2 regions of the Streptomyces sp. NPDC012827 genome follow, and region 1 is predicted to be linked to the other one. Evidence: predicted binding sites of a transcription regulator. Region 1 holds the regulator's gene; the other holds the start of a gene.

The links. The regulator HspR, encoded in region 1, represses chaperone genes until heat shock. The targets are predictions, from matches to a motif close to TTGAGNNNNNNNNNCTCAA.
Region 2: a site for HspR is predicted at 7,364-7,382, ahead of lon (endopeptidase La). Genes of this name have one in related genera too.

Annotation. Positions count from the first base shown of each region.
Region 1 is NZ_JBIBBY010000002.1:430,634-445,292, forward strand. It holds gene ACFY60_RS05380 (helix-turn-helix domain-containing protein) at 1-498, shown strand, start outside; tRNA gene ACFY60_RS05385 (tRNA-Gly) at 731-801, opposite strand; gene ACFY60_RS05390 (hypothetical protein) at 977-1,162, shown strand; gene dcd (dCTP deaminase) at 1,228-1,803, shown strand; gene ACFY60_RS05400 (phosphoribosyltransferase) at 1,817-2,314, shown strand; gene ACFY60_RS05405 (Yip1 family protein) at 2,395-3,231, opposite strand; gene ACFY60_RS05410 ((Fe-S)-binding protein) at 3,402-5,663, opposite strand; gene ACFY60_RS05415 (sugar transferase) at 5,784-6,362, opposite strand; gene dnaK (molecular chaperone DnaK) at 6,613-8,454, shown strand; gene grpE (nucleotide exchange factor GrpE) at 8,451-9,125, shown strand; gene dnaJ (molecular chaperone DnaJ) at 9,165-10,337, shown strand; gene ACFY60_RS05435 (heat shock protein transcriptional repressor HspR) at 10,342-10,785, shown strand; gene ACFY60_RS05440 (hypothetical protein) at 10,863-11,330, opposite strand; gene ACFY60_RS05445 (helix-turn-helix transcriptional regulator) at 11,381-12,361, opposite strand; gene ACFY60_RS05450 (hypothetical protein) at 12,510-12,731, shown strand; gene ACFY60_RS05455 ((2Fe-2S)-binding protein) at 12,740-13,057, shown strand; gene ACFY60_RS05460 (pyridoxamine 5'-phosphate oxidase family protein) at 13,190-13,603, opposite strand; gene clpB (ATP-dependent chaperone ClpB) at 13,740-14,659, shown strand, end outside.
Region 2 is NZ_JBIBBY010000001.1:415,620-430,278, reverse strand. It holds gene ACFY60_RS01865 (multifunctional oxoglutarate decarboxylase/oxoglutarate dehydrogenase thiamine pyrophosphate-binding subunit/dihydrolipoyllysine-residue succinyltransferase subunit) at 1-3,512, opposite strand, end outside; gene ACFY60_RS01860 (ATP-binding protein) at 3,782-4,834, opposite strand; gene ACFY60_RS01855 (response regulator transcription factor) at 4,942-5,676, opposite strand; gene ACFY60_RS01850 (spermidine synthase) at 5,737-6,408, opposite strand; gene ACFY60_RS01845 (hypothetical protein) at 6,741-7,256, opposite strand; gene lon (endopeptidase La) at 7,405-9,819, shown strand; gene ACFY60_RS01835 (DUF4240 domain-containing protein) at 9,907-10,584, shown strand; gene ACFY60_RS01830 (lytic polysaccharide monooxygenase) at 10,687-11,637, opposite strand; gene ACFY60_RS01825 (lysozyme) at 11,889-12,722, opposite strand; gene ACFY60_RS01820 (MarR family transcriptional regulator) at 12,965-13,447, shown strand; gene ACFY60_RS01815 (hypothetical protein) at 13,547-14,335, opposite strand.

The DNA.
Region 1 (14,659 bases):
CTGGTTCTGCACGGTGAGGAGCAGGTGCCCCACGGGCCCCAGGCCGAAGGCGAAGCACACCGCTTCGCTGCGGCCCTGCTCATGCCGGCGGCAGACGTTCTGGCACACGCCCCTCGGAACCCGAGCACCACCTGGATCCTGCAGGCGAAGCGACGCTGGAAAGTCGCCGCCATGGCACTCGCTCACCGCCTGCACGAACTCAACCTCACCACCGAATGGCAGTACCGCACGCACTGTGTCGATCTCAGTCGCATGGGCTACCGGAAGTCGGAGCCCCAGAGCACGCTCACGCGGGAAACTTCCCAGGTGCTGGGCAAGGTCTTCGCCGCTCTCCGAGCGGAAGGCACCCCGCTGGCGGAAATCGCACGTGATCTCGACCTGAGGCCGGCGGACCTCAGTGACCTGATCTTCGGCTTGGTGGTCATCGCCCAGGAGGGCGGGCGCGGCGGCGCCCGTACGACTGCCTCCCGTAGACCGCAGCTCTCCGTCGTGCGCTGACACTCGCCTTTGCGTGTGCGGAGGAACGTTCCTCCGGTCGGAAGTGGCGCGAGTCACAGCAAACTCGCGCTCGCATTCTGAGACCGGTCTGCCCCCGCACCACCTAGGTGGTGCGGGGGCAGACCGGTCTCAGGGCATATCCCCGAGTTGGGGCACGCGGAGGGCACGGCAGCCCCCGACAGGTCTAGACAACGAAGAAGGCCCAGGTCGCTGACCTGGGCCTTCTCTCGCGAGCGGATGACGGGAATCGAACCCGCGCTATAAGCTTGGGAAGCTCATGTTCTACCATTAAACTACATCCGCGCAGCGGCCCGATGATCTGTGCCGCATCGTTGCACACTGTACCCCATGTGCCAGGTGAGGCGAAGCTCACCGGATCGGCGGGAGCCGTGGTGTCGCGGCGGGGCTCGTGGGTGGTGTCCCGTTGATCCCCTAATGTGGCTGTCTCGTCCACCACGTGTGTAGGGGAAGGGACTTGATGGTTCCGATGGAGCGCACCGTCGTCCGTTGTGCCGAGGGGCACGTGTTCAGTACCGCGTCGTTCCCGCTGCAACAGCTCGGGGCCGGGCGGATCGGGCCCGGGCGGCTCGTGCGGTGTCCGCGGTGCGCGCGGTTGCGGCATGCCGTGCCGGTGACCGCGGCCCTGGAGGCTGAGCAGCGCTGACGCGCGGTGGGGCGTGCGGCCTTCCCGATTGGGGGCGGCCCGCGCCCTCTGCGTATCGTGGGGGGGTGCTTCTCTCAGACAAGGACATCCGGGCCGAGATCGATGCCGGGCGGGTGCGCATCGACCCGTACGACGAATCCATGGTGCAGCCGTCGAGCATCGACGTGCGTCTCGACCGCTTTTTCCGGGTGTTCGAGAATCACCGCCACCCCCACATCGACCCCGCCGTCGAGCAGCACGACCTGACGCGGCAGGTCGAGCCGGAGGGGGACGAGGCGTTCATCCTGCACCCGGGCGAGTTCGTGCTGGCGTCGACCTACGAGGTCATCACCCTGCCGGACGACATCGCGTCCCGGCTGGAGGGGAAGAGTTCCCTGGGGCGGTTGGGTCTGGTGACCCACTCGACCGCGGGGTTCATCGACCCGGGTTTCTCGGGGCACGTCACCCTGGAGCTGTCGAACCTGGCCACCCTGCCGATCAAGCTCTGGCCGGGGATGAAGATCGGGCAGCTGTGCATGTTCCGGCTCAGCTCGCCCGCCGAGTTCCCGTACGGGAGCGAGCGGTACGGCTCCCGGTACCAGGGACAGCGGGGGCCCACGGCCTCCCGCTCGTACATGAACTTCCATCGGACCCAGGTGTGAGGCGGTCGCAGGCATGAGTGAAGTACGCGAGAACCTGACGTACGAGGGGTTCGGCCGCGCGATCCGCGAGCTGGCGCAGACCATCGCCGACGACGGCTACGAGCCCGACGTCGTGCTGTCCATCGCCCGTGGCGGCGTCTTCGTCGCCGGCGGTCTGGCCTACGCCCTGGACTGCAAGAACATCCACCTGGTGAACGTCGAGTTCTACACGGGTGTGGGCACGACGCTGGAGATGCCGGTCATGCTGGCGCCGGTGCCCAACGCGATCGACTTCTCCGACAAGAAGGTCCTGATCGCCGACGACGTCGCCGACACCGGCAAGACGCTCAAGCTGGTCCACGACTTCTGTGTCGACCACGTCGCCGAGGTCCGTTCGGCCGTGATCTACGAGAAGTCGCACTCGCTGGTGAAGTGCGAGTACGTGTGGAAGAAGACCGACGAGTGGATCAACTTCCCCTGGTCGGTCGAGCCGCCCGTCGTGAAGCGCGAGGGCCAGGTCCTCGACGCCTGACCGGCGCGCACGCAGGAGTACGGAGGAAGGGCCCCCGCCGGCGACCCGGCGGGGGCCCTTCCTCCGTGTACGGGGCCGGGCTACAGCGTGCCCAGCTTGATCAGGCTCAGCAGCGCCACCAGCTGGATCGCGGAGGCACCCAGGGCCTTGGGCCACGGGAGGTCGTGGGAGCGGCTCACCATGACCGTGAAGAGGGCGCCGGCCGCCAGCCAGGTGAGCCAGCCGACGACCTGCACGAGGCCGTTCTCGCCGCCCAGGAAGAGGGCGAGGACCAGGCGCGGGGCGTCCGTGAGCGACATGATCAGCATGGACAGGCCGACGGTCGGCTGCCAGGCGCCGTCGCCGCCGAGCTGGCGGGCGAGGGTGTGGGTGACGGCGCCCAGGATCAGACCGCCGAGGACGAAGCCGAGGGCGGTCATGAGGACGTACGGGATCGCGGTCGAGAGGGTGGCGTTGATCGCCTCCTCGCGGGCCTGGTCGAAGCCGAAGATCGCGAGCAGCCCGTAGAGGAAGGTCACGACCAGCGCCGGGCCCCAGACGGCGTGGTCGCGCATCCGGAGGAAGGTGTCCGCCGGGCGCAGCACGATGCCGCTCAGGAGGGCCTTCCAGGGCAGCCGGGGGCCGGCGGCGGCCGGCGCGCCCTGGTGGTACGTCTCCGGCCGGCCGTACGGGTCGTCCACGCTGAACATCTGGGTGTGGCCCGGGTTGTTCGCCGCCGCCGCGTTCCGGTGGTGCTGCGGGTCGCCGAAGTACTCCGGCTCGCCGTACGGCTGCTGGGGCTGCTGCTGTGGCTGTTGCTGCCACTGCTGCTGCGGGTACGGCGGCGGGGCCGCGTCGTACCCGTACGGCGCCTGCTGCGGTCGATGCTGTTGCGGGGGGCGGTTGTCCCTGCCGCGTCCGTTCCTGAATCCAGCCACGTCATCGAACGTACCCGCTTCCGGGCCGCCCTCGCGCCATTGCGGCTGACCTGTGACATCCCCTAGGGGGCACCCGGAGGGGGTGAGGGCGGTCCGGGACACGGCGGAGGGCCGCCCCGCGCTTCCGCGCGGAACGGCCCTCCGGCCCTGCTGTACGCCCCTGGGGGCCTCTACGAGGCCGGCTCGGGCTCCGGTTCCGACTGCTCGGCCGGCTCCGGGTCGGCCGGGGTCTTCACCGAGTCGAGCAGCAGCTGCGCCACGTCGACGACCTGCAGGCTCTCCTTGGCCTTGCCGTCGTTCTTCTTGCCGTTGACCGAGTCGGTCAGCATGACGAGGCAGAACGGGCAGGCGGTGGAGACGATGTCCGGGTTGAGGGACAGGGCCTCGTCGACGCGCTCGGTGTTGATGCGCTTGCCGATCCGCTCCTCCATCCACATCCGGGCACCACCGGCACCGCAGCAGAAGCCGCGCTCCTTGTGGCGGTGCATCTCCTGCTGGCGCAGGCCGGGGACGGCGGACATGATCTCGCGCGGCGGCGTGTAGACCTTGTTGTGCCGGCCCAGGTAGCAGGGGTCGTGGTAGGTGATGAGGCCGTCGACCGGGGTCACCGGGATCAGCTTGCCCTCGTCGATGAGGTGCTGGAGCAGCTGGGTGTGGTGGATGACCTCGTACTCGCCGCCGAGCTGCGGGTACTCGTTGGCGATGGTGTTGAAGCAGTGCGGGCAGGTCGAGACGATCTTCTTCGCCGACTTCGGCTTCTTCGTCCCGGGGTCCTCGTCGTCCTCGCCGAACGCCATGTTCAGCATGGCCACGTTCTCCTGGCCGAGCTGCTGGAACAGCGGCTCGTTGCCGAGGCGGCGCGGGGAGTCACCGGTGCACTTCTCCTCGCCGCCCATGATCGCGAACTTGACGCCCGCGATGTGCAGCAGCTCGGCGAAGGCCTTGGTGGTCTTCTTGGCGCGGTCCTCCAGGGCGCCGGCGCAGCCGACCCAGTAGAGGTAGTCGACCTCGGTGAGGTCCTCGACGTCCTTGCCGACGATCGGGACCTCGAAGTCGACCTCCTTGGTCCACTCGACGCGCTGCTTCTTCGCCAGGCCCCAGGGGTTGCCCTTCTTCTCCAGGTTCTTGAGCATCGTGCCCGCCTCGGACGGGAACGCGCTCTCGATCATCACCTGGTAGCGGCGCATGTCGACGATGTGGTCGATGTGCTCGATGTCGACCGGGCACTGCTCGACGCAGGCGCCGCAGGTGGTGCAGGACCACAGGACGTCCGGGTCGATGACGCCGTTCTCCTCGGCGGTGCCGATCAGCGGGCGCTCCGCCTCGGCGAGCGCGGCGGCCGGGACGTCCTTGAGGGCCTCGGCGGACGCCTTCTCCTCGCCCTCCATGGTCTTGCCGCCGCCGGCGAGCAGGTAGGGCGCCTTGGCGTAGGCGTGGTCGCGGAGCGACATGATGAGGAGCTTCGGGGACAGCGGCTTGCCGGTGTTCCAGGCGGGGCACTGCGACTGGCAGCGGCCGCACTCGGTGCAGGTGGAGAAGTCGAGGATGCCCTTCCAGGAGAACTGCTCGACCTGGGAGACGCCGTAGACGTCGTCCTCGCCCGGGTCCTCGAAGTCGATCGGCTCGCCGCCCGAGGTCATCGGCTGGAGCGCGCCGAGGGCGGTCTCGCCGGTGGCGTTGCGCTTGAAGAAGATGTTCGGGAAACCGAGGAAGCGGTGCCAGGCGACACCCATGTTGGTGTTCAGGGAGACCGTGATCATCCAGATCAGCGAGGTGCTGATCTTGATCATGGCGGTCAGGTAGACCAGCGTCTGGAGGGTGGGGACCGACAGGCCCTTGAAGGCCAGGACGAGCGGGTACGAGGCGAAGTACGCGGCCTCGTAGTGCTCGACGTGGTGGATCGCGCCCTCCAGGCCGCGCAGCACGTAGATCGCGAGGCCGATGGTGAGGATCACGTACTCGACGAAGTACGCCTGCCAGGCCTTGGAGCCGGCGAAGCGGGACTTGCGGCCGGCCCGCGAGGGCAGGCTGAGCAGGCGGATGACGATCAGGGCGGCGATGCCGAGGATCGTCATGACGCCGATGAACTCGATGTAGAGCTCGAACGGCAGGAAGCCGCCGAGCACCGGGAGGGTGTACTCGGCGTTGAACAGCTGGCCGTAGGCCTGGGCGAGCGTGGGCGGCAGGGTCAGGAAGCCGACCGCGACGAACCAGTGGGCGAAGCCGACGATGCCCCAGCGGTTCATGCGCGTGTGACCGAGGAACTCCCGGACGACGGTGACCGTGCGGGCCTTCCAGTCGTTCGTACGGCTGCCCTTGGGGACGGGCTGGCCGAGCTTCACGAACCGGTAGATCTGCGCGATGGCTCGCGCGAAGAGGGCAACGCCGACCACGGTCAGCGTCAGCGACACGATGATCGCGGCGAGTTGCATGACGGGCTCCTCGAGCGGGCCACGGGCTCGGGCCTACTAAGCGGTAACTTATTTAGTCCGTGCTGAGATTACCCGTTCGGGGCCGCGCACTGTAGCGGACCTCGCGGTGATCTGTGTCGCTCAGGCAACCCTTGCCGCGCGGCCGGGACGGTCCTCGGGGCCGGTACGGCCGGTGCGGCCCGTACGACCCGTGTGGTCCGCGCGGCCGGTGCGGCCCGTGCGTCCTGCGCGACGTCTGCGCACTGCTGGAAGCGTACGCGCCAGAATCGCCAGATCCATCCCCAGCCAGTGGTGGTCCACATAGTGGAGGTCGAGGAGCTCGCGCTCCTCCCAGGGCAGCTCCGAGCGCCCGCTGATCTGCCACGGACCGGTGAGTCCCGGGCGCACGGAGAGCCGCCGGCGCCCCTCGCCGGCGCACTCGCGGTGGCCGGGCGCCAGCGGGCACGGGCCCACCAGGGACATCTGCCCCCGGACGACGTGCAGCAGCAGGGGCAGCGCGGCCAGCGGGCCGCGGGTGCGGAAGGTCAGCATCGTGAAGGGCCGGCCGTGCAGGCCGGCCACGGTCCTGCGGCGCAGCACCCCGCCGCCGGGCGTCCCCGAGCCGACGGCGACGGAGACCGCGACGGCGGCGAGGAGCGGGGAGAGGGCGGTGAGCAGCGCGAGGCCGCCCAGGAGGTCGAGTGCGCGCTTGGCCGTCATGCGCCGGACCCCTTCGTCGTGCGATCTTCGTGGGATGTTCGGGGGATATGCCTGCTTTGCCCCTGGCGGGGCATGCGGACTCTCTCATCCATGCGTCCCGGGGGCCGGGAATGACGCGCCCCGCCCGCTCCTTTGAGTGGGAGCGTCGACGAAGAGTTGAGTCGCCCCCGCTCAGGTCTGTTGACGCGCACCACCCCGTCGTGCATCCTTGAGTCAGTTCCACTCAAGTCAGTCAGCTGGAGGAATCGAAATGGCACGTGCGGTCGGCATCGACCTGGGCACGACTAACTCCGTCGTCAGCGTTCTGGAAGGCGGCGAGCCCACCGTCATCACCAACGCCGAGGGCGCCAGGACCACGCCGTCCGTCGTCGCCTTCGCGAAGAACGGCGAGGTGCTCGTCGGCGAGGTGGCCAAGCGCCAGGCCGTCACCAACGTCGACAGGACCATCCGGTCGGTCAAGCGCCACATGGGCACCGACTGGAAGATCGACATCGACGGCAAGAGCTTCAACCCGCAGCAGATGAGCGCCTTCATCCTGCAGAAGCTCAAGCGCGACGCCGAGGCCTACCTGGGCGAGAAGGTCGTCGACGCGGTCATCACCGTCCCGGCGTACTTCAACGACTCCGAGCGCCAGGCGACCAAGGAGGCCGGTGAGATCGCGGGCCTCAACGTCCTGCGCATCGTCAACGAGCCGACCGCCGCCGCCCTGGCCTACGGCCTCGACAAGGACGACCAGACGATCCTCGTCTTCGACCTCGGTGGCGGCACCTTCGACGTGTCCCTCCTGGAGATCGGCGACGGCGTCGTCGAGGTGAAGGCCACCAACGGTGACAACCACCTCGGTGGTGACGACTGGGACCAGCGCGTCGTCGACTACCTGGTGACCCAGTTCCAGAACGGCCACGGCGTGGACCTGGCCAAGGACAAGATGGCCCTCCAGCGTCTGCGCGAGGCCGCCGAGAAGGCGAAGATCGAGCTGTCCTCCTCCACGGAGACCTCGATCAACCTGCCGTACATCACCGCCTCCGCCGAGGGCCCGCTGCACCTGGACGAGAAGCTCACGCGCGCCCAGTTCCAGCAGCTGACCGCGGACCTCCTGGAGCGCTGCAAGACGCCGTTCCACAACGTCATCAAGGACGCGGGCATCTCCATCAACGAGATCGACCACGTCGTCCTCGTCGGTGGCTCCACCCGCATGCCGGCCGTCGCCGAGCTCGTCAAGGAGCTGACCGGCGGCAAGGAGGCCAACAAGGGTGTGAACCCGGACGAGGTCGTCGCCATCGGCGCCTCGCTCCAGGCCGGTGTCCTCAAGGGTGAGGTCAAGGACGTCCTGCTCCTCGACGTGACCCCGCTGTCCCTCGGCATCGAGACCAAGGGCGGCATCATGACCAAGCTCATCGAGCGCAACACCACGATCCCGACCAAGCGGTCCGAGATCTTCACGACGGCCGAGGACAACCAGCCGTCCGTGCAGATCCAGGTCTACCAGGGCGAGCGCGAGATCGCGGCGTACAACAAGAAGCTCGGCATGTTCGAGCTGACCGGCCTCCCGCCGGCCCCGCGCGGCGTCCCGCAGATCGAGGTCTCCTTCGACATCGACGCCAACGGCATCATGCACGTGACCGCGAAGGACCTGGGCACGGGCAAGGAGCAGAAGATGACCGTCACCGGCGGCTCCTCGCTGCCGAAGGACGAGGTCGACCGGATGCGCCAGGAGGCCGAGCAGTACGCGGAGGAGGACCACCGCCGCCGCGAGGCCGCCGAGTCCCGCAACCAGGGCGAGCAGCTCGTCTACCAGACGGAGAAGTTCCTCAAGGACAACGAGGACAAGGTCCCCGGTGACGTCAAGGCCGAGGTCGAGGCCGCGCTCGGCGAGCTGAAGGAGAAGCTCAAGGGCGAGGACACCGCCGAGATCCGCACGGCCACCGAGAAGGTCGCGGCCGTCTCGCAGAAGCTCGGCCAGGCCCTCTACGCCGACGCCCAGGCCGCCCAGGCCGCGGGCGGCGACGCCGGCCAGGCTCAGGGCCAGGACGACGACGTCGTCGACGCCGAGATCGTCGACGAGGACAAGCCGAAGGGTGGCCAGGCGTGACCGAGGAGACTCCGGGCTTCGAGGAGAAGCCCGACGTCCCCTCCGGCGCCACCCCTGAGGACGCCGCCGAGGCCGCCGAGTCCCCCGAGGACGCGGCGGCCCCGGCCGGGGACGCGAAGAGCGAGCAGCCGGAGGAGGCCGTCGGCCTCACCGCCGAGCTGGACCAGGCCCGCGCCGCGCTCACCGAGCGCACGGCGGACCTCCAGCGCCTCCAGGCGGAGTACCAGAACTACCGTCGCCGGGTGGAGCGGGACCGCGTCACGGTCAAGGAGATCGCCGTCGCGAGCCTCCTGACCGAGCTGCTCCCGACGCTGGACGACATCGGCCGCGCGCGGGAGCACGGCGAACTGGTCGGCGGCTTCAAGTCGGTGGCCGAGTCGCTGGAGACGGTCGTCGCCAAGATGGGCCTCCAGCAGTTCGGCAAGGAGGGCGAGCCCTTCGACCCGACGATCCACGAGGCCCTGATGCACAGCTACGCGCCGGACGTCACCGAGACGACCTGCGTGGCGATCCTGCAGCCGGGGTACCGGATCGGCGAGCGGACCATCCGGCCCGCGCGTGTCGCCGTCGCCGAGCCCCAGCCGGGCGCGGCGGGCACGGCCGGCACGTCGGGTGCCAAGGACGAGAAGAAGGCGTCCGACGAGGAGAGCGGTGCCCCCGACGAGGGGTGACGCCATGAGTGCCGGAGCAGTCCGGAAGGAGGGACGTCGATGAGCACGAAGGACTTCGTCGAGAAGGACTACTACAAGGTCCTCGGCGTCCCCAAGGACGCCACCGAGGCCGAGATCAAGAAGGCGTACCGGAAGCTCGCCCGCGAGAACCACCCGGACGCCAACAAGGGTGACGTCAAGGCCGAGGAGCGCTTCAAGGAGATCTCCGAGGCCAACGACATCCTCGGTGACCCCAAGAAGCGCAAGGAGTACGACGAGGCGCGCGCCCTCTTCGGGAACGGCGGCTTCCGGGCCGGCGGCCCGGGCGGCGGTTCGTTCAACTTCGACCTGGGCGACCTCTTCGGGGGCGCCCAGGGCGGTCCCGCCGGGGCCGGCGGCTTCGGCGGCGGCCTCGGGGACGTCTTCGGCGGGCTGTTCAACCGCGGCGGCGCGGGTGCCCGCACCCAGCCCCGCCGCGGCGCGGACATCGAGTCCGAGGTGACGCTCAGCTTCACCGAGGCCATCGAGGGCGCGACCGTACCGCTGCGGATGTCCAGCCAGCAGCCGTGCGCGGCGTGTTCGGGCACCGGCGACAAGAACGGCACCCCCCGGGTGTGCCCGACCTGCGTCGGCACCGGGCAGGTCTCGCGCGGCAGCGGCGGCGGTTTCTCGCTCACCGACCCGTGCGTGGACTGCAAGGGCCGCGGCCTGATCGCCGAGAACCCGTGCGAGGTCTGCAAGGGCAGCGGGCGGGCCAAGTCCTCCCGCACCATGCAGGTCCGCATCCCGGCGGGCGTGTCCGACGGCCAGAAGATCCGGCTGCGGGGCAAGGGCGCGCCGGGCGAGCGCGGCGGGCCCAACGGCGACCTGTTCGTCGTGGTGCACGTCGACGCCCACCCGGTCTTCGGCCGCAAGGACGACAACCTGACCGTCACGGTGCCGGTCTCCTTCGCGGAGGCGGCGCTCGGCGGCGAGATCAAGGTGCCGACGCTCGGCGGCCCCGCGGTCACCCTCAAGCTGCCCGCGGGCACTCCGAACGGCCGCACCATGCGCGCCCGTGGCAAGGGCGCGGTCCGCAAGGACGGCACCCGCGGCGACCTCCTCGTCACGATCGAGGTCGCGGTGCCGAAGGAGCTGGACGACAAGGCCCGTGAGGCCCTGGAGACCTACCGCGAGGCGACGGCCTCGGAGGACCCGAGGGCGGAGCTGTTCCAGGCAGCGAAGGGAGCGTGACCCGGTGGAAGGGCGCCGACGCAATCCGTACGAACTGACCGACGAGACCCCGGTGTACGTCATCTCGGTGGCGGCCCAGCTCTCGGGTCTGCACCCGCAGACCCTGCGGCAGTACGACCGCCTCGGTCTGGTCTCCCCGGACCGTACGGCGGGCCGCGGGCGGCGCTACTCGGCCCGGGACATCGAACTGCTCCGCCAGGTGCAGCAGTTGTCGCAGGACGAGGGCATCAATCTGGCCGGAATCAAGCGCATCATCGAGCTGGAGAACCAGGTCGCGGCGCTGCAGAACCGGGTCGCGGAGCTGACCGCCGCGGTCGAGGGCGCGGCGGCGGCGATCCGGCAGCGCGAGGCGCAGGTCCACGCCTCGTACCGGCGGGATCTGGTGCCCTATCAGGACGTGCAGCAGGCGAGCGCGCTGGTGGTCTGGCGGCCCAAGCGCGGCGACTGACCTCGCCCGCTGCCGGTTGAACCGAGAGGCCCCTCCACGGGTGTGGAGGGGCCTCTCGCCGTCGCGGGGTCCGGGGGTCAGGGGATCAGCTCGGAGACGATGTCGCCGACGGTCTCGAACCAGGGCGCGGCCCCGGTGCCGAAGGCGGCGGCCAGGGCGGTGCCGACGGCGATGTCCCGGGGCGTCGCGCCGTCCTCCCAGGTGTCGATGACCCGCCCGTCCCCGGAGCAGATCAGGCTGCCGGCCCGCTGCCCGTCGCGGGTCAGCCGGCTGGAGTCGTAGGAGGTCGGTACGAGCCGGTAGCGGCTGCCGCCGGTGCGTACGTCCACCCGGTAGGAGCGCCGCAGCAGCCGCCCACGGGCCGGCCGGATGACGGCGGGCTCCCCGTCCACGGTGAGCCGCAGCAGGGCCGCCTTGCGGGTGCCGATGGGCGTGTGGGCGTCGGGTTCGGTCCCGGGCGCGCGCACCAGCTCCACGGTGGGCAGGCCGTGCCCGGAGACCCGGAGGGTGCCGGCGGGGCCGTCGAGGTCGATCTGTACGTACATGGGGTGAGGGATCCAGGGGTTTCGGGCGTCCCGGTCGCGGCGTCCGGGGGTCAGGCGTCCTGGTCGAGGATGCCGGAGCGGGCGATGAGGTAGCCGAGCTGGGCGCGGCTGCCGCTGCCGAGGGCGGCGGCGAGTTTGGCGATGTGCGCGCGGCAGGTCCGGACGTTCATGCCGAGCCGGCGGGCGATGGCCTCGTCGACGTGGCCTTCGACGAGGAGGCGGGCGATGGAGCGCTGCACACCGCTGATGTCGTCGGTCTTGATGTCGTAGGGGATCTCCTCGCGGATCGGCACGGCCAGCTGCCAGAACTGGTCGAAGACGCCGCCGAGGTAGGCGACGAGGCCGGGGTGGCGGAGTTCCAGGGCGACCTGGCGGTCACTGCGGGCCGGGATGAAGGCCACCTCGCGGTCCACGATGATGAGCCGGTCGATGATCTGCTCCAGCGTGCGGACCTGGACTTCGGGGCCGACGTGTTCCAGGTAGGCCAGGGTGAGTTCGGTGTGGCGCGCGGTGTGCTGGTAGAGCGTGCGCATGTCGATGCCGCGGCCGAGGAGCGGGGAGACCCGCTGGAGTGCCTCGCTCAGGGCGTGGGCGGGACGGCCGCCACCGGGCTGGACGGTGAGGAGTTCCTTGCGGCAGTTGGCGACGACCCGGTCGAGGGTGGTGTTGATCCGGTCGATGCCTTCGAGCACGGTGATGGCGTGGGTGTTCGCCGAGTCGAGGGCGCTGATGGCCATGAACGGCTCGAACGCGTCGGAGAGGGCGACCGTGAGCCGCCGGCGTTCGAGGATCTCGCGCTCGATGGGCTGCAGAAGCTGTGCCAGCGCGGCGGAGGGCGGAACCGGCCGGAGCCACTGGGCGTCGTCCGGGTCGGGGTGGAGCAGGGAGAGGTCGAGGAGGCAGGGCGCCGCGACCGCTTCTGACCGGGGTATTCGTCCGGTCCGGAGGGCGGACGCGTACAGCTCGGAGCCCGCGTCACAGAGCTCCGCATGCGAATGAGGGTGACCGGTTTCGTCCGCTTGTTTCCGCATATGTACACCCCCAGGCTCCTGCATCTCAGGAACATGATGCCTGGGTTTGGTGGTGCAGGCGCAGAGAGTAAGTCATCGTCTTGTCTCGCGGGGGTCGGAAAGAGACGTTGTGAGAGACGTTGTCTTCAAGTGAGGTTGTTCGGTGATGATGAAGAAGCTCATAAGCGCAGTGGCCGGAGTCGCCTTCATCGCGGCTGCCGCAGTGGGCGTGGTGGGGGGAACGCAGGACCCCGGCTGGAACTCGGCCCCGGCGGGCGTACTGGCCGCCGACCCGGGCTGGCATCTCGCACCCGCCGACGTGACGACCGCCCTTGACGACCCGGGCTGGCACGTCGCGCCGGCCGAGCTCGACGACCCCGGCTGGAGCTAAGCGGGCACATGAACGTTCCCGACGACCCCAGGTTCCGACGCGAGATGGCGAGCGCCTACCGCTCGGGGTGGCACTTCATCGATCTCGTCACCGCGGTGCCGCACCGTGGCGAGTCGTTGATGGTCACCCTCTTCGGTGAGCCCATCCTCGTGAGGCGCGAGGACGACGAGGACATCCGCGCCTACCGCTGTCTGCGCCGTCCCCGCGGCGCCCCGCAGCCCATCCGCTGTGCCATCCGGTACGGCATGATCTTCGTCAATCTCGACCAGCGGGACCACCAGCTGATCGAGGCCGAGACCATCACCGCCACCCCCCGCAGTGCCTGAGCGATTCCCCCGTCGTTACAAGTCGCTCAGGCACTTCCCCCACACAGCGGCGCCATCGCGGACCTGAAACGCGATGGCGCCGCTGTGCTGCGCCCGCGCATTCCCGCCCGCCCGCGCTCCGCGCACCGGGCGTCAGGCGCGGCCCATCGCCCGGGTGAGGGCGATCTCGATGACGACCCGGCCCGGGTTCGGGCCGGGCGTGCGTCCGTAGCGCTCGGTGTAGCGGGCGACCGCGTCCGCGACCGTCTCCGCGTCCGTGCGGATGCGCGCGACGCCCTCCAGGGTGGCCCAGCGCCTCTTGTCGACCTGGCAGACCGCCACGCGCGCCCCGTCCGCGCCGGCCGCCAGGACGTTGGCCACCTTCCGGCTGTTCCTGTCGGTGATGACCCGCGCGATGCCCTTCTCGCCGCCCTCCGGGTCGTACGTGACACCGACCGCGACCACGTGCGGGGAGCCGTCCGGGCGGGGTGTGGTGAGCGTGCACATGTGGTACTCGCGCCAGAAGGCGAGATACGAGTCGCTGGGGTTGCGCGGGTCGGTGGCCATGCCCCGGAAACTACCCCCGGCGCGGGACTCCCAGCAGCACCTTGAGTGGAATAGACTCAACTTTGTGTACGTTGGAAGGGTCAGATAAGAGGGACACCCCCCCAGGACCCACGACGTCGAGGAGGAGCACCGCACCGTGGACGCCGAACTGACCAACAGGAGCCGGGACGCGATCAACGCGGCCACGAGCCGCGCCGTGTCCGACGGACACCCGGATCTGACCCCCGCCCATCTCCTGCTCGCCCTGCTGGCAGGTCAGGACAACGAGAACATCACCGACCTGCTCGCCGCCGTCGAGGCCGACCAGGCCGCCGTCCGCGCGGGCGCCGAGCGGCTTCTCGCCGCCCAGCCCAGCGTCACCGGGTCCACGGTCGCGCCTCCGCAGCCCAACCGCGACTTCCTCGCCGTCATCGCCGACGCCGACCGCCGGGCCAAGGAGCTCGGGGACGACTACCTGTCGACGGAGCACCTGCTCATCGGCATCGCCGCCAAGGGCGGGCCGGCGGGTGAGATCCTCGACCGGCAGGGCGCGAGCGCGTCCAAGCTGCTCGACGCGTTCGAGAAGACCAGGGGAGGACGCCGGGTGACCACTCCCGACCCGGAGGGCCAGTACAAGGCGCTGGAGAAGTTCGGTACGGACTTCACGGCCGCCGCGCGCGAGGGCCGGCTCGACCCGGTCATCGGCCGCGACCACGAGATCCGGCGGGTCGTGCAGGTGCTGTCCCGCCGCACCAAGAACAACCCCGTCCTCATCGGTGAGCCCGGCGTCGGCAAGACCGCCGTCGTCGAGGGCCTCGCCCAGCGCATCGTGAAGGGCGACGTGCCCGAGTCGCTGAAGAACAAGCGGCTGGTCTCCCTGGACCTCGGCGCGATGGTCGCGGGCGCCAAGTACCGCGGCGAGTTCGAGGAGCGCCTGAAGACGGTCCTCTCCGAGATCAAGGAGAGCGACGGCCAAATCATCACGTTCATCGACGAGCTGCACACGGTCGTCGGCGCGGGCGCCGGCGGCGACTCCGCCATGGACGCCGGCAACATGCTGAAGCCGATGCTGGCCCG
Region 2 (14,659 bases), on a different contig from region 1:
TCCGTGACACCGCGCTTCTTCCGCTCGGCGTCCAGGTCGTAGTAGACCTTGCCCGCGCAGAAGACGACCTTGCGGACGTCGGCCGCGTTGACCGACTCGTCCCCGATGACCGGGCGGAAGCCGCCGGTGGTGAACTCCTCCACCTTGGACGCCGCGGCCTTCAGACGCAGCATCGACTTCGGGGTGAAGACGATGAGCGGCTTGTGGTGCGGGTTGTGCACCTGCCAGCGCAGGAGGTGGAAGTAGTTCGACGGCAGCGTCGGCATGGCGACCGTCATGTTGTCCTGGGCGCACAGCTGGAGGAAGCGCTCCGGGCGGGCGGACGAGTGGTCCGGGCCCTGGCCCTCGTAACCGTGCGGCAGGAGCAGCGTGACGCCGGAGGTCTGGCCCCACTTCTGCTCGGCCGAGGAGATGAACTCGTCGACGACGGTCTGCGCGCCGTTGACGAAGTCACCGAACTGGGCCTCCCAGACGACCAGGGAGTCCGGGCGGGCCAGCGAGTAGCCGTACTCGAAGCCCATCGCCGCGTACTCGCTGAGCAGCGAGTCGTAGACGTTGTAGTGGGCCTGGTCCTCCGTCAGGTAGAGCAGCGGGGTGTAGTCCTCGCCGGTCTCCTGGTCCACCAGCACCGCGTGGCGCTGGCCGAAGGTGCCGCGGCGGGTGTCCTGGCCGGAGAGGCGGACCGGGGTGCCCTCCATCAGCAGGGAGCCGATGGCGAGGGTCTCGCCGAAGCCCCAGTCGATGGTGCCGTCGTCGATCGAGGCCGCGCGGCGCTGCAGCTGCGGCAGCAGGCGCGAGTGGACCGTGATCCGCTCCGGGACGTTGACCTGCGACTCGGCGATCCGCTTCACGACCTCCTGGGAGACCGCGGTGGTGACGGCGACCGGGAACTCGGCGCGGGCGTCCGGCACGTGCGTCGGCGCCGGGGCGGCGGTGGCCTCACGGACCTCCGCGAACACCTTCTCCAGCTGGCCCTGGAAGTCCTGGAGCGACTGCTCCGCCTCCTCCAGGGTGATGTCCCCGCGACCGATGAGCGACTCGGTGTACAGCTTGCGCACCGAACGCTTCTTGTCGATCAGGTTGTACATCTGCGGGTTGGTGAACGAGGGGTTGTCGCCCTCGTTGTGACCGCGGCGGCGGTAGCAGATGAGGTCGATCACGACGTCCTTGTTGAACGTCTGGCGGAACTCGAAGGCGAGCCGCGCGACGCGGACCACGGCCTCCGGGTCGTCGCCGTTCACGTGGAAGATCGGCGCCTCGATCATGCGGGCCACGTCGGTCGCGTACATCGAGGAACGCGAGGACTCCGGGGCGGCGGTGAAGCCGACCTGGTTGTTGATGACGATGTGGACCGTGCCGCCCGTGCGGTAGCCGCGCAGCTGCGACATGTTCAGGGTCTCGGCCACGACACCCTGGCCCGCGAAGGCCGCGTCACCGTGCAGGGCGACCGGCAGGACCGTGAAGTCCGTGCCGCCCTTGTTGATGATGTCCTGCTTGGCGCGGACGACGCCCTCCAGGACCGGGTCGACCGCCTCCAGGTGGGAGGGGTTGGCGACCAGGGAGACCTTGATCTGCTCGCCGTCGAGACCCGTGAAGGTGCCCTCGGCGCCCAGGTGGTACTTCACGTCGCCGGAGCCGTGCATCGACTTCGGGTCGAGGTTGCCCTCGAACTCGCGGAAGATCTGCGCGTAGGACTTGCCGACGATGTTGGCGAGGACGTTCAGCCTGCCGCGGTGGGCCATGCCGATGACGACCTCGTCCAGGCGCGACTCGGCGGCCGAGTCGATGACCGCGTCGAGCAGCGGGATGACGGACTCGCCGCCCTCCAGGGAGAACCGCTTCTGGCCGACGTACTTCGTCTGCAGGAAGGTCTCGAAGGCCTCGGCGGCGTTGAGCCGGCGCAGGATGCGGAGCTGCTCCTCGCGCTCCACACGGGCGTGCGGGCGCTCGACGCGGTCCTGGATCCACTTGCGCTGCTTCGGGTCCTGGATGTGCATGAACTCGATGCCGGTGGTGCGGCAGTACGAGTCGCGGAGCACGCCGAGGATGTCGCGGAGCTTCATCATCGACTTGCCGGCGAAGCCGCCGACCGCGAACTCCCGCTCCAGGTCCCACAGGGTGAGGCCGTGCTCGGTGATGTCCAGGTCGGGGTGCTTGCGCTGCTTGTACTCCAGCGGGTCGGTGTCGGCCATGACGTGGCCGCGGACCCGGTAGGAGTGGATGAGCTCGAAGACGCGCGCGGCCTTCGTGACGTCGTCGTCGTGCGAGGCGTCGATGTCCTTGAGCCAGCGGACCGGCTCGTAGGGGATGCGCAGCGCCTTGAAGATGTCGTCGTAGAAACCGTCCTCGCCGAGGAGGAGGTTGGAGACGATCCGCAGGAACTCGCCGGAGGCCGCGCCCTGGATGACCCGGTGGTCGTAGGTCGAGGTCAGGGTCATGACCTTGGAGATGCCCAGCTTGTTCAGGGTGTCCTGGGAGGTGCCCTGGAACTCGGCCGGGTAGTCCATGGAACCGACGCCCATGATGACCGACTGACCGGGCATCAGACGCGGCACGGAGTGGACGGTGCCGAGGCCGCCGGGGTTGGTCAGGGAGACCGTGACGCCGGTGAAGTCCTCCATCGTCAGCTTGCCGACGCGGGCGCGCTTGACGATGTCCTCGTAGGCCTGCCAGAACTCGAAGAAGTTCAGCGTCTCGGCCTTCTTGATGCCGGCGACGACGAGCTGGCGGTCGCCGTTGGGCTTCACCAGGTCGATGGCGAGGCCGAAGTTGACGTGCTCCGGCTTGACCAGGGTGGGCTTGCCGTCCTTCTCCGCGTACGACCAGTTCATCGACGGCATGGCCTTGATGGCCTGCACCATCGCGTAGCCGATGAGGTGGGTGAAGGAGATCTTCCCGCCCCGGGCGCGCTTCAGGTGGTTGTTGATGACGATCCGGTTGTCGAACAGGAGCTTCACCGGGACGGCGCGGACGGACGTGGCCGTCGGCATGTCCAGCGAGGCGTTCATGTTCTTCGCGACGGCCGCGGCGGGACCACGCAGGGTGATCAGCTCGGGGCCGGCGGGGGCCTCGGTCGCCTCCGCGGCCTTGGCGGCCGGGGCGGCGGCCTTGGCCGGGGCCGGAGCGGCGGCGGCGGGCTTCGCGGCGGCCGGGGCTGCGGGGGCCGCGGCCGGCTTCGGCTGGGCCGGTGCCGCAGCGGCGGCAGGGGCGGGTACGGCGGCGGCCGGGGCGGCGGCGGGAGCGGCAGGCGCGGCCTGTGCGGGGCCCGTCTGCGGCGCGGCCGGCGCGCTCGGCGTGGTGGCGGCCGGGGCGGCGGGGGTCTCCGACGCTCCGGGCTTGTAGTCGGCGAAGAAGTCCCACCAGGCACGATCGACCGAATTCGGGTCCTGGAGGTACTGCTGGTAGATCTCGTCGACGAGCCACTCATTGGCACCGAAGGCGGTCGCGGGGCTCTTGCCCGCCCCGTCTTGGTCGGTCGGGGAGCTCGGGGTACTGGGGGACTGAGACGACACGGCGGCAACCGCCCTCTTCCGCTTCACAAGGTGATGGACAGCGGAAATAAAGGCTACGCCTGTCCGGCCGGGAGGTGCAGGCCGGGCACTCCAACGTCGCGCAAGTCACACTTGACGCGGCGTTTCGGCGCCGTGAATGGCGGGAAACAAACGTGGTTCCCCCTGTGTGAGGGTACGGAAAAACACGGCTACGGCCGCCTTCGGCCGCATCCCTGATCACGTCCTGCCCGCGTACACGCAGAACGTGCGCTTCCGGTTCGAACCCTACGTCAATCTCTGTAGGGAAGACTGCCCGGAAGAGTGACTCTGATGCGGCACCCGCGTGAGGATTCGGCCACTCCGATCCCGCCGCCGTGGAGATCGACCGCCCACCGGGCGATGGCCAGCCCCAGGCCGGTCCCGCCGTCGCTCCCCGGGCCGTGCTGATTCGGCACCGTGCCCCGGTTGAAGCGCTCGAACACCTTGTGCCGCTCCGCCTCCGGGATGCCCGGCCCCTCGTCCTCGACCACCAGCTCCAGCGAGTCCGGGTACGGGCCGCGGCGGGCCCGGACGGTGACCCGGCCGTGCGGCGGCGAGTGCTTCACCGCGTTGTCGATGAGGTTCGCCATCACCTGGTGCAGCCGCTCCGGGTCCGCGTGCGCGGTCAGTTCGGGCGGCGACACGTCCAGATGCAGGTGGACGTCCGTACGGCGGTGCAGGCCCGACGTCGACGACAGACCGCGCTGGGACGCGGCCAGGTTCGCCTCCCGCAGCACCCCGGAGAGGTACGGCCAGACCTCGAAGCGGCGGGCCCGGAGCGTCACGACACCGTTGTCGAGACGTGACAGGTCCAGCAGGGTCTCCACCAGCCGGCCGAGGCGTTCCGTCTGCTTGAGCGCCGAGCGCATGGTCTCGGGATCGGCCTCGGAGACCCCGTCCACGACGTTCTCCAGGACGGCCCGGAGCGCGGCGATGGGGGTGCGCAGCTCGTGCGAGACGTTGGCCACCAGCTCCTTGCGGTGCCGGTCGACGGCCTCCAGGTCGTCCGCCATGCGGTTGATGGTGGAGGCGAGGTCGCCCAGCTCGTCGCGCCGGTCCGCGCCCCGCACCCGGCGGCTGAAGTCGCCGCGCGAGATCGAGCCCGCCACCGTGTTCATCTCGTCCAGCGGCGCCGTCAGGGACTGCGCGACGAACTGCGTGATCAGCAGGGTCGCGATCATCGCGAAGATCGTGATGTACCGGAACTCGGTGGAGGTCCGGATCGCCACGAGGGCGAGCGCGGAGGTCAGCAGCACCGCGCCGACCACGAGGGCGCCCAGCTTGGTCTTGATCGAGATCGAGATCCGCCGCCCGGTGCGCCCGGCCGGGGGCCCGCCGGGCCGCGTGAGCCTGCCCGGCCGGCTCACGGCACGGTTCGGGACGCGGTTCGCGGCACGGTCCGCGGCGCGGCTCACGGCGCCGGGGTCTCCAGCGCGTATCCGACGCCGTGCACCGTACGGATCCGCTCGGCGCCGATCTTCCGGCGCAGCGCCTTGATGTGCGAGTCGACGGTCCGGGTGCCCGAGGCGTCCGCCCAGTCCCACACCTCGGCGAGGAGCTGTTCGCGGGAGAGGACCGCCCGCGGGGTGTTCGCCAGGCAGACCAGCAGGTCGAACTCGGTCGGCGTCAGGTGCACGTCCTCGGACCGCACCCGCACCCGGCGCTGCGCGTGGTCGATCTCCAGCTCGCCCAGGCGCAGTATGCCGCTGCGCGGGGTCACCGCCGCCAGGGCGGCCCGCTCCACGCGGCGCAGCAGTACGTGCACCCGGGCGGCCAGCTCGCGCATCGAGAACGGCTTCGTCATGTAGTCGTCCGCGCCGACCCCGAGCCCGACCAGCATGTCGGTCTCGTCGTCGCGGGCGGTCAGCATCAGGACCGGGACCGGCCGCTGGGCCTGCACCCGGCGGCAGACCTCCAGGCCGTCGAAGCCGGGCAGCATCACGTCGAGGACCATCAGGTCCGGCTGCCAGGCCTCCGCGGCGTCGACGGCCGCGGGGCCGTCGGCCGCGGTCTGCACGAGGAATCCCTCGGCCCGCAGCCGGGCCGAGACGGCCTCCAGGATGGTCGCGTCGTCCTCGACGACGAGCACCCTGCGCTGGGCCCCCGGAGTGGCCGCACCCTGGTGAGTGGTGTGTGTCTGCTCCATTGCCCCGCCTCGCGTCGCCGATGTCGGTGCAGCAGCCTAGAGGTACCGGCGGCGTCCCGGCTACGCAGGCCTGATGCCGAGGTGGACCACGTCCGGGACGCCCCGGGCAACGGGGATCTCTTCGGTCCGTACCCCGCTGAATCCGGCATTCCGCAACGAGCTTTCGAAATCGGCGGAGGGCCGCGCGGACCACACGGCGAGCACCCCGCCGGGGTTGAGCCGGGCCGCGCAGGCCGCCAACCCCTCGGCGGCGTAGAGGGATTCGTTGTCCTCGGTCACCGTCCAGTCCGGACCGTTGTCGATGTCCAGGCACAGCGCGTCGTACGTGTCGGGCGAGGTCCGCAGGTACTCCACGAGGTCCGTGTGCAGGATCACGGTCCGCGGGTCGGCCAGCGCCGTCCCGGAGAGCGCGGCGAGCGGGCCGCGCCGGTGCCAGTGGATGATCGCCTCCTCCCGCTCCACGACGGCGATCCGCCCCCAGCGCGGGTCGGCGGCGGCGTGCGCGAGCGAGAACCCCACCCCGAGCCCGCCGATGAGGACCGCGGCGCCGGCCCGGGCGTCCTCGGCCAGGGCGTCCATGGCCGCGTCCACGAGCAGCCGCTCGGAGCGCCCGTCGGAGGTGTCCATCAGGAAGGTGCCGTTGGCGATGATCTCGAAGTGCTCGGCGCGGCGCCGCAGCACCACTTCTCCGTACGGTCCCTCGCGGCGGTCGAGGGTGACGGGGCTGGACATCGGGTTCACTCCGCTCTCGTCTCGGCAGCTGATGGCTCCCGGTCATCCTGTCGGGCGGGGCGCGGGCGGGACAAACGCGTTACGGAACGGGGCGCGGGACCCGCCGCCGCGGGCGACCGGGGGTGGCCGAAATCCGCCCCCCGGGGGATTCGGGAAGTCGGGACGCCCGGGATGCGCCAGGCACGGAGCGCGGTGCCCGGGGCGAAGGCCGCCCCCCGACCGTTGCGCACGAACCGTTCCGGGTGCCCGGGCGCCGGTCTCACGCTCCGTCCGTCGCCCGGCGCGGCCGGCCTCGGTCCACGGCGGGGCCGTACGTCCCTTTTGGCGGGAGCTCAGGGGCTCGTCGGCGGGCCGCCCTCCGGGAGGGCGTCGAGGACGCGCCGCAGCGCGGGCGGTACGGCGCCGTCGGTGGCGACGACGCGGTGGCCGTGGTGGGCGACGGCGTACTGGAAGCCGTCCCGGACGGGTTCACCGGTGGGCCGGGCGGGCACCCGGTCGTACGCGGGGTCCTCAAGGGCGGCCCGCAGCCGGGCCACCTCGTCGGGGGTCAGGCGGCCGCCGCGCGGCTCCTTGGTGCGCGAGTGCAGGGTCCAGCCGCCGTCCTCGCGGACGACCAGCCGGTTGTTCACCCCCGCGAAACCGCCGGTGACGGCGACCTCCACCAGCACCTCCTGGCCGCTCGGCTCCTGGCGCGGCGGCGAGGCCTGCCCGGTCGTCGTCGTGGGGCCGGGCGAGGAAGCCCCTCCGGTCGAGGACGGCGCCTCTGACCCGCAGCCGCTCCCCCCCACGGCCACCACCACCGCCAGAAGCAGGGCCCCGCTCCACCGTGCCCGTCCACGTCGCGTCATGGTCCGAGCGTGCCTCTCCCCGGCGCGGAGCGCCGGACGGAACCGGCGTCCGCCGGTGATCGCTCAGAGCGAACAGCGGGCGGGGAACATTCATCGGCTCATGAGCATTGAGTGCGTACAGCTCAACTTGACTGCCGAAGGGGAGATCATGGCTTCTGAGTCCAAGGTGACCGCGCCGCTCACTCTGCCTGTGCTGCCGCTCGACGACGAGGTCGTGCTGCCCGGAATGGTGGTGCCGCTGGACCTGTCCGACAACGACGTACGGGCCGCCGTCGAGGCCGCCCAGGCCGCGGCCCGCCCCGGGACCGGCAAGCCCCGGGTGCTCCTCGTGCCCCGGGTCGACGGCACCTACGCCGCCACCGGCGTCCTCGGGACCGTCGAGCAGGTCGGGCGGCTCGCCGACGGCGACCCCGGCGCGCTCGTCCGGGGGCGCGGCCGGGTGCGCATCGGCGCCGGTACGACCGGGCCCGGCGGCGCCCTGTGGGTCGAGGGCACCGCGGTCGAGGAGACCGTGCCCGACCCGCTGCCCGGCGCCGTGGCCGAGCTCGTCAAGGAGTACAAGGCGCTGGCCACCAGCTGGCTCAAGAAGCGCGGCGCCTGGCAGGTCGTCGACCGCGTCCAGCAGATCGACGGCGTCGGCGCCCTCGCCGACAACTCCGGCTACTCGCCCTTCCTCACCGTCGAGCAGAAGGTCGAACTCCTGGAGACCGCCGACCCGGTGGCCCGCCTCAGGCTCGCCACCGCCCAGCTCCGCGAGCACCTCGCCGAACAGGACGTCGCCGAGACCATCGCCAAGGACGTCCAGGAGGGCGTCGACAAGCAGCAGCGCGAGTTCCTGCTGCGCCGTCAGCTCGAAGCCGTACGCAAGGAACTGCGCGAGCTGAACGGTGAGTCCGAGGGCGACGAGTCCGACGACTACCGCGCCCGCGTGGAGGCCGCCGACCTGCCGGAGAAGGTGCGCGAGGCCGCCCTCAAGGAGGTCGACAAGCTGGAGCGCGCCAGTGACCAGTCCCCCGAGGGCTCCTGGATCCGCACCTGGCTCGACACCGTCCTCGAACTGCCGTGGAACGAGCGGACCGAGGACCAGTACGACATCCCCGGCGCCCAGGCGATCCTGGACGCCGAGCACGCCGGCCTGCAGGACGTGAAGGAACGCATCACCGAGTACCTGGCCGTGCGCAAGCGGCGCGCCGAGCGCGGCCTCGGTGTCGTCGGCGGCCGCCGCGGCGGCGCGGTCCTCGCCCTCGTCGGCCCGCCCGGCGTCGGCAAGACCTCGCTCGGCGAGTCCGTGGCGCACGCCATGGGCCGCAAGTTCGTCCGCGTCGCCCTCGGCGGCGTGCGGGACGAGGCCGAGATCCGCGGACACCGGCGCACCTACGTCGGCGCCCTGCCCGGCCGCATCGTCCGGGCGATCAAGGAGGCCGGGTCCATGAACCCGGTGGTGCTGCTCGACGAGATCGACAAGGTGGGCTCCGACTTCCGGGGCGACCCGGCGGCCGCCCTCCTCGAAGTCCTCGACCCGGCGCAGAACCACACCTTCCGCGACCACTACCTGGAGGTCGAACTCGACCTCTCCGACGTCGTCTTCCTCGCCACCGCCAACGTCCTGGAGGCGATCCCGGAGGCGCTGCGCGACCGTATGGAGCTGGTCCGGCTCGACGGCTACACGGAGGACGAGAAGGTCGTCATCGCCCGCGACCACCTGCTGCCGCGGCAGCTGGAGCGGGCCGGACTGGAGCCCGGTGAGGTGGTCCTGGAGGAGGCCGCCCTGCGCAAGCTGGCGGGCGAGTACACCCGGGAGGCCGGTGTCCGCACCCTGGAGCGGTCCGTGGCCCGGCTGCTGCGCAAGATCGCGGCCCAGCACGAACTGGGCGAGCGCGAACTGCCCTTCACCGTCACCCCGGACGACCTGCGGGGCCTGATCGGCCGGCCGCACCACGTGCCGGAGTCGGCCCAGGACCCGGCCGAGCGGCGCACGGCGGTCCCCGGCGTCGCCACCGGCCTCGCGGTGACCGGCGCGGGCGGTGACGTCCTCTTCGTGGAGGCCTCGCTCGCCGACCCGGAGACCGGTGCCGCCGGGTTGACCCTCACCGGTCAGCTGGGCGACGTGATGAAGGAGTCCGCGCGGATCGCGCTCTCCTTCCTCCGCTCGCACGGCGCGGAGCTGGAGCTGCCCGTCACCGGCCTCAAGGACCGGGGCGTGCACATCCACTTCCCGGCGGGCGCGGTCCCGAAGGACGGGCCGAGCGCGGGCATCACCATGACGACCGCGCTGGCCTCGCTGCTCTCCGGGCGGCTGGTCCGCACCGATGTGGCCATGACCGGCGAGGTCTCCCTCACCGGCCGGGTCCTCCCGATCGGCGGCGTGAAGCAGAAGCTGCTCGCCGCGCACCGGGCGGGCATCACCACGGTGGTGATCCCCAAGCGGAACGAGGCCGACCTGGACGACGTCCCGGCCGAGATCCTGGAGAAGCTGGAGGTCCACCCGGTGACGGACGTCCGGCAGGTCCTGGAGATCGCGCTGGCACCGGCCGAGGTGCCGGTCGGGGCGGTCGCGGCCTGACGGCCCGTGACGGTACGGCGGTGGGGCGCCTCCCGGAAGGGGGGCGCCCCACCGCCCTTGTCGGCCGGGGCTGGCATGCTCGGCGGTATGAACGACGATGCCTTCTGGGCTCTCATGGACGAGTTGAGCCGCCGATCCGGTGACCGGGACGAGCGGCTGGAGTGGCTGGCGGGGGAGTTGAGGCGGCGTCCGGCCGCCGACAGCGTGGCCTTCCAGGTGCGGCTGGAGAGAGCGTGCGAGGCGGCGGACACCCGGGCCCTGTGGCGGGCGGCCGACCTGATCGAGGGCGGCGGCTGCTCGGACGACGGCTTCCACTACTTCACCCTCTGGCTGGTGGGGCAGGGGCGGAAGACGTACGAGTCGGTCCTCGCCGACCCGGACGCGCTCGCGGACGTGCCGGAGGTCCGGGCGCTGGTGGGCCGCCACCAGGAGGAGTGGGACGACGACGCCTGGCCGGAGTGGGAGGAGCTCGAGTACGTCGCGCAGGACGTGTACGACGAGCTGACCGGCCAGGAGGACGACGAGGGGGAGGAGTTCCACGCCGCGGTCGACGACATCCTGGACGCGGAGGAGCCGGACGCCGACGGGGAGCGGGACGGCCACGACGGCCACGGAGACGAGGACGGTGCCGACGCCCGCGCCGCCGGCGGCCCCGACGGCTGGGACGAGGACGGTGTGCCGCCGGCCGGACCCCGGGGACCGGCCGGCGGACGCACCGCGCTGCCCCGGCTGGCCGCCCTCTTCCCGGCCGGGCGGTCCGTCTAGGGCGCATGCGTCCGTGAAGCAGGGCCCTGCCCCGCGGGCGGACGCCGCTCCTTCACGGACAGGACCCAGGCGGCGGACCGGCCCGGCCGGGTGCCGGGGGCGTCAGGCGGAGGCGGAGTTCCGGCGGCGGCCCAGGAGCAGGCTGCCCGCCGCGAAGGCGGTGACGGCTCCGGCGCCCGCGAGGGCGAGCGGGAGCGGCGAGGTGGCCGGTTCGGCGGCGGCCCGGTGCGTCACGGACCCGGCCGCCGGGCCCGTACCCGTTCCGGCGGCCTCGCCGGGCCCGGCGTGCGCGGCGGCGAGGGCCGGGGGCCGCTCGTCGCCGCCGTGGCCCGCGTGGCTCACGGTCGAGAGCGCGGCGCCCGCCGCGATCTTCGACTCCGTCGGTGCCTTCGCCGCGGTGGCGGCGGTGCCGCCGCCGAAGGTGACGTCCGAGCAGCTGTAGAAGGCCTCGGGGCTGTCGCTGCGCTGCCACACCTTGTAGACGATGTGGCGGCCGGTCCTGGCCGGGAGGGTGCCGGTGAAGGAGTAGTGGCCGTCGGTCGTGGACCGGGCGGTGGCGTGGACGGCCACGGGCGCCGGGTCCAGGTCCGACCACTTCAGGGGCCGGGTGGGGTCGAAGCCCTGCTTGGTGATGTAGACGGTCATCGTGCCCACGTGCGCCGCCGTCGCCCGGACCTTGAAGCCGAAGGCGCCCGGGGTGACGGCCGTCGCGGGCCAGTCCGTGCGGGCCCAGTCCAGCGCCCGGAACTTCTCGCGGTTGGCCGAGCAGAGCCTGCCGTCCGGGATGACGGCCCGGTGGTTGCCGGCCGCGTTGGCGATGTTGACCTCGTTCCAGTCGTAGAGCGGCTGGGTGCCGGAGTCGGCGACGAGGTCCTTGCACACCTGCGACCTGGGGGTTTCGGGCCCCTCCGCGAAACAGGCGGCGATACGGCTGACGGGGTTGAAGACGGCGCCGTGGGCGCTCGCGGTGCCGGGGGTCAGGCCGACGAGCGCGGCGGCGGACAGGGACAGGGCGGCGGCGCCGGTGGCGGCGGTGCGGCGGGGGGACCTCATGCGGCGGCTCTCTCTCGTGCGTGGGGGAGTACGGGACGAGCGGTGGCACAACGACCTTCGGGCGCGGGCGAGTTGGGGACACGTCCGGCCGCCGTAGAGCCTCGCATTGGTCCATACCAATAGGCAAGGGGGTGGCCGGAAAAGCCGGAGCGGCCCCCGGGGTGCCGCCGCACACCCGGGAGCCGCCGTGGCTCCGCGCGGAGCCGCCGCCCCGCCCGGCCGCGCCCGGAGCGGCCGGGCGGGACGGGCCGTCAGCCGCCGTACGCGAGGGCCTGCACCCGCGAGAGGTCCCCGTTGAAGTGGTTGTGGTCACCGACCGTCGGGCCGGACGAGGTGTACTGCCACATCGTGTAGTACGGCCAGCCGGCCGGGAGTTCGCCGACCTCGGAGGCGTACCGTGCGATCCACAGCGGGTTGCTCGCGCCGAAGCCGGAGTAGTTCCCGGTGCACTGCTTCCACCAGCTCGTGGCGGTGTAGATCACCGCGTCCCGCCCCGTCCGGTACTTGTACCGGTTCAGGAAGTCCCGGATCCACGCGACCATCCCGGTCTGGGTCTTGCCGTAGCAGGTCGCGCCGTACGGGTTCCACTCGATGTCGAGCGCGCCCGGCAGGGTCCTGCCGTCCTTCGACCAGCCGCCTCCGTTGTTCACGAAGTAGTCGGCCTGGGCGGCCCCGCTCGCCGTGTCCGGGGTCGCGAAGTGGTACGCGCCGCGGATCATCCCCACGTTGTACGAGCCGTTGTACTGCTGCGCGAAGTAGGGGTTCTTGTAGTACGTGCCTTCGGTGGCCTTCACGTAGGCCCACTTGACGCCGCTGTTCCACAGCGTGGTCCAGGCCACGTTCCCCTGGTGGCTGGAGACGTCCACGCCTTCCGTCTGGACGGCCTGGACCGAGATGCCGCCCGGCCCGCCCTTCCGGCCGTCGTGCTCGATGACGCCCATGCCCATGTAGGCGGTGCCGCGGGCCGGGACCTGTCGGGTGCCCGGGTCGGGAGCGGCGCCGGCCGGGCCGGAGAGGGGGAGGAGGAGGGCCAGGGCCGCGAGGGCGGCGCCGGCGAGGGTCGTTCCGGATCTGCGCACACGCATTGCGTGCCTCCGAAGGCTCGGGTGAGCTCGATGAGCTCCGCGGGGGGAGAGCGCGACGGCATGTCCTGGTGTGGACATGTCATTGATGTCGCCGGGAATGACGCTAGGCACGGAGAACCGGTGGCGGAAGGGGTGCCGGGTGGCGCCGTTGGTCTACGCCTGCGAAATACTGAAAGAGCTGCGGCGATGGCCGCCGCGCCGGGAAACTTTCAGCGGCCGGAAGGCGCGTGGAGGGTGCTGACGTGCACGGAAGCGGTACGGGGAGTGACGGCGGAGCCGCGCCCGGAGCGGGCGTCGACCGCGAGTTCCTCGCCCTCGAACGCGAACTGGCGGTCTTCCTGCGCCGCGCCCGCGCCCAGTCCGGCGAGATGGCCCGCGAGGTCCACCCCGAACTGGAACCGGCCGCCTACGGCCTCTTCGTCCGCCTCGACGACGCCGGCCCTCAGCGCGCCACCGAACTCGCCGCGTACTTCGGCGTCGGCAAGGCGACCATGAGCCGTCAGCTGCGGGCCCTGGAGGACCTCGGCCTGGTGGCCCGCGACCCCGACCCCGCCGACGGCCGCGCCTCCCTGGTCCGGCTCACCGAGGAGGGCCGCCGGCGCTTCCGGCGCGTACGCGACGCCCGCCGCGAGCGGTACGTCCGCAAGCTCGCCGACTGGGACCGCGCCGAGGTCGCGGAGCTGGCGCGCCTGCTCCAGCAGTTCAACGTCCGGGCCGAGAGCTGAACCCCAAGGCCTGCGCGTACCGGACCCCCGGCCCTCCCGCCGCCCTTCCGTCAGGGGCCCACCGAAGCCCCGCCACCCCCCGGACCCGTCACCGCCGGTTCAGCCGCCCAGCTCCGCGTACACCGCCGTCGCGTCGTCGTGGAGCTTCCACCGGCGGGCGCCGCCCCGGGCCGCGTCCCGGGTCTCCAGGGACCGCACCCGGCGCAGCAGCCCGTACGGGCCCTCCTTCCGCAGGACCCCGAAGCACTCCGTCCAGTCGCCCGCGCCGAACAGCTCCACCCAGCGGCTCGCCCCGTCCGTGAGCGCCGCCAGGGCCCGTACCTCCGCCCGGGGAGTCGTCCCGGTCACCGCCCGCTCCGCGACCGCCGGGTCGGCCGCCGCCGTGAAGAAGCCGCCCTCCCGGTTCCGCAGCCGGTCGGTCGCCGCCACCGAGCGCCGCACCTCGTCCGGCACCCGGTCGAGCCGGTCGTCGAGGACGGCCCGGACCGCCCCGTCGGGCGCCTCCAGGAGCAGCGCCGAGTCGGACAGGACCAGATGCTCGACGGCGCTCTCGTCCCAGCGGGCCAGGACCACCGTCGCCTGGGGCGTACGGGCGTGAGAAAGGTCACAGGTGCCCCGGTGGGCGTCCGCGGTGCGCCGGATTGCGTCCGCGAGGATCTCGGCGAGGGGCATCTCGGGCCGGGAAGCGGACAGTTCGGTCAAAGCCCCGCCCAGCCGGGCGGTGAACCACGGGACCGGGTGCGCGCACCCGACGTCCCCGGCGGGCGGTGTCACGCCGTCGAGCAGGACGACCGTCCCCCCGCGTCCGCAGGCGGCCGGAGCAGCGGCTCCCCAGTCCTCGTTGGGGCGTTCGGGGCTGCCGGGCAAGGAGGCGACGTCACTGCGCATGAGGGTCAGTCTGCTGGCCGCGCCCGGACCTTCACAACACCTGCAAACGGCGGCAAAAAGGCCTGTACCAAGGGGTGGCAGGGCGCAACAGCGGTGGAACCGGAGGCTCCGGCGAGCTGCGGGCGGGCATCCTGCCAAAGCCCGCGCGGAAGATCCAACCGGGGCCCGCACCGGGCCCTTCCGGGGCGGGGTGGCGAGTTGTTCGCCAACTCATGAGTGTTGTTCACTCGTTCGGGTGGCGGTGCGGCCGATGCGCGCCCCCTTGTCCGAAGCGCTGGAATGGTCGGAAGCCGTACCAGGGGTGGGGGCTGGGGGCGCTCCATG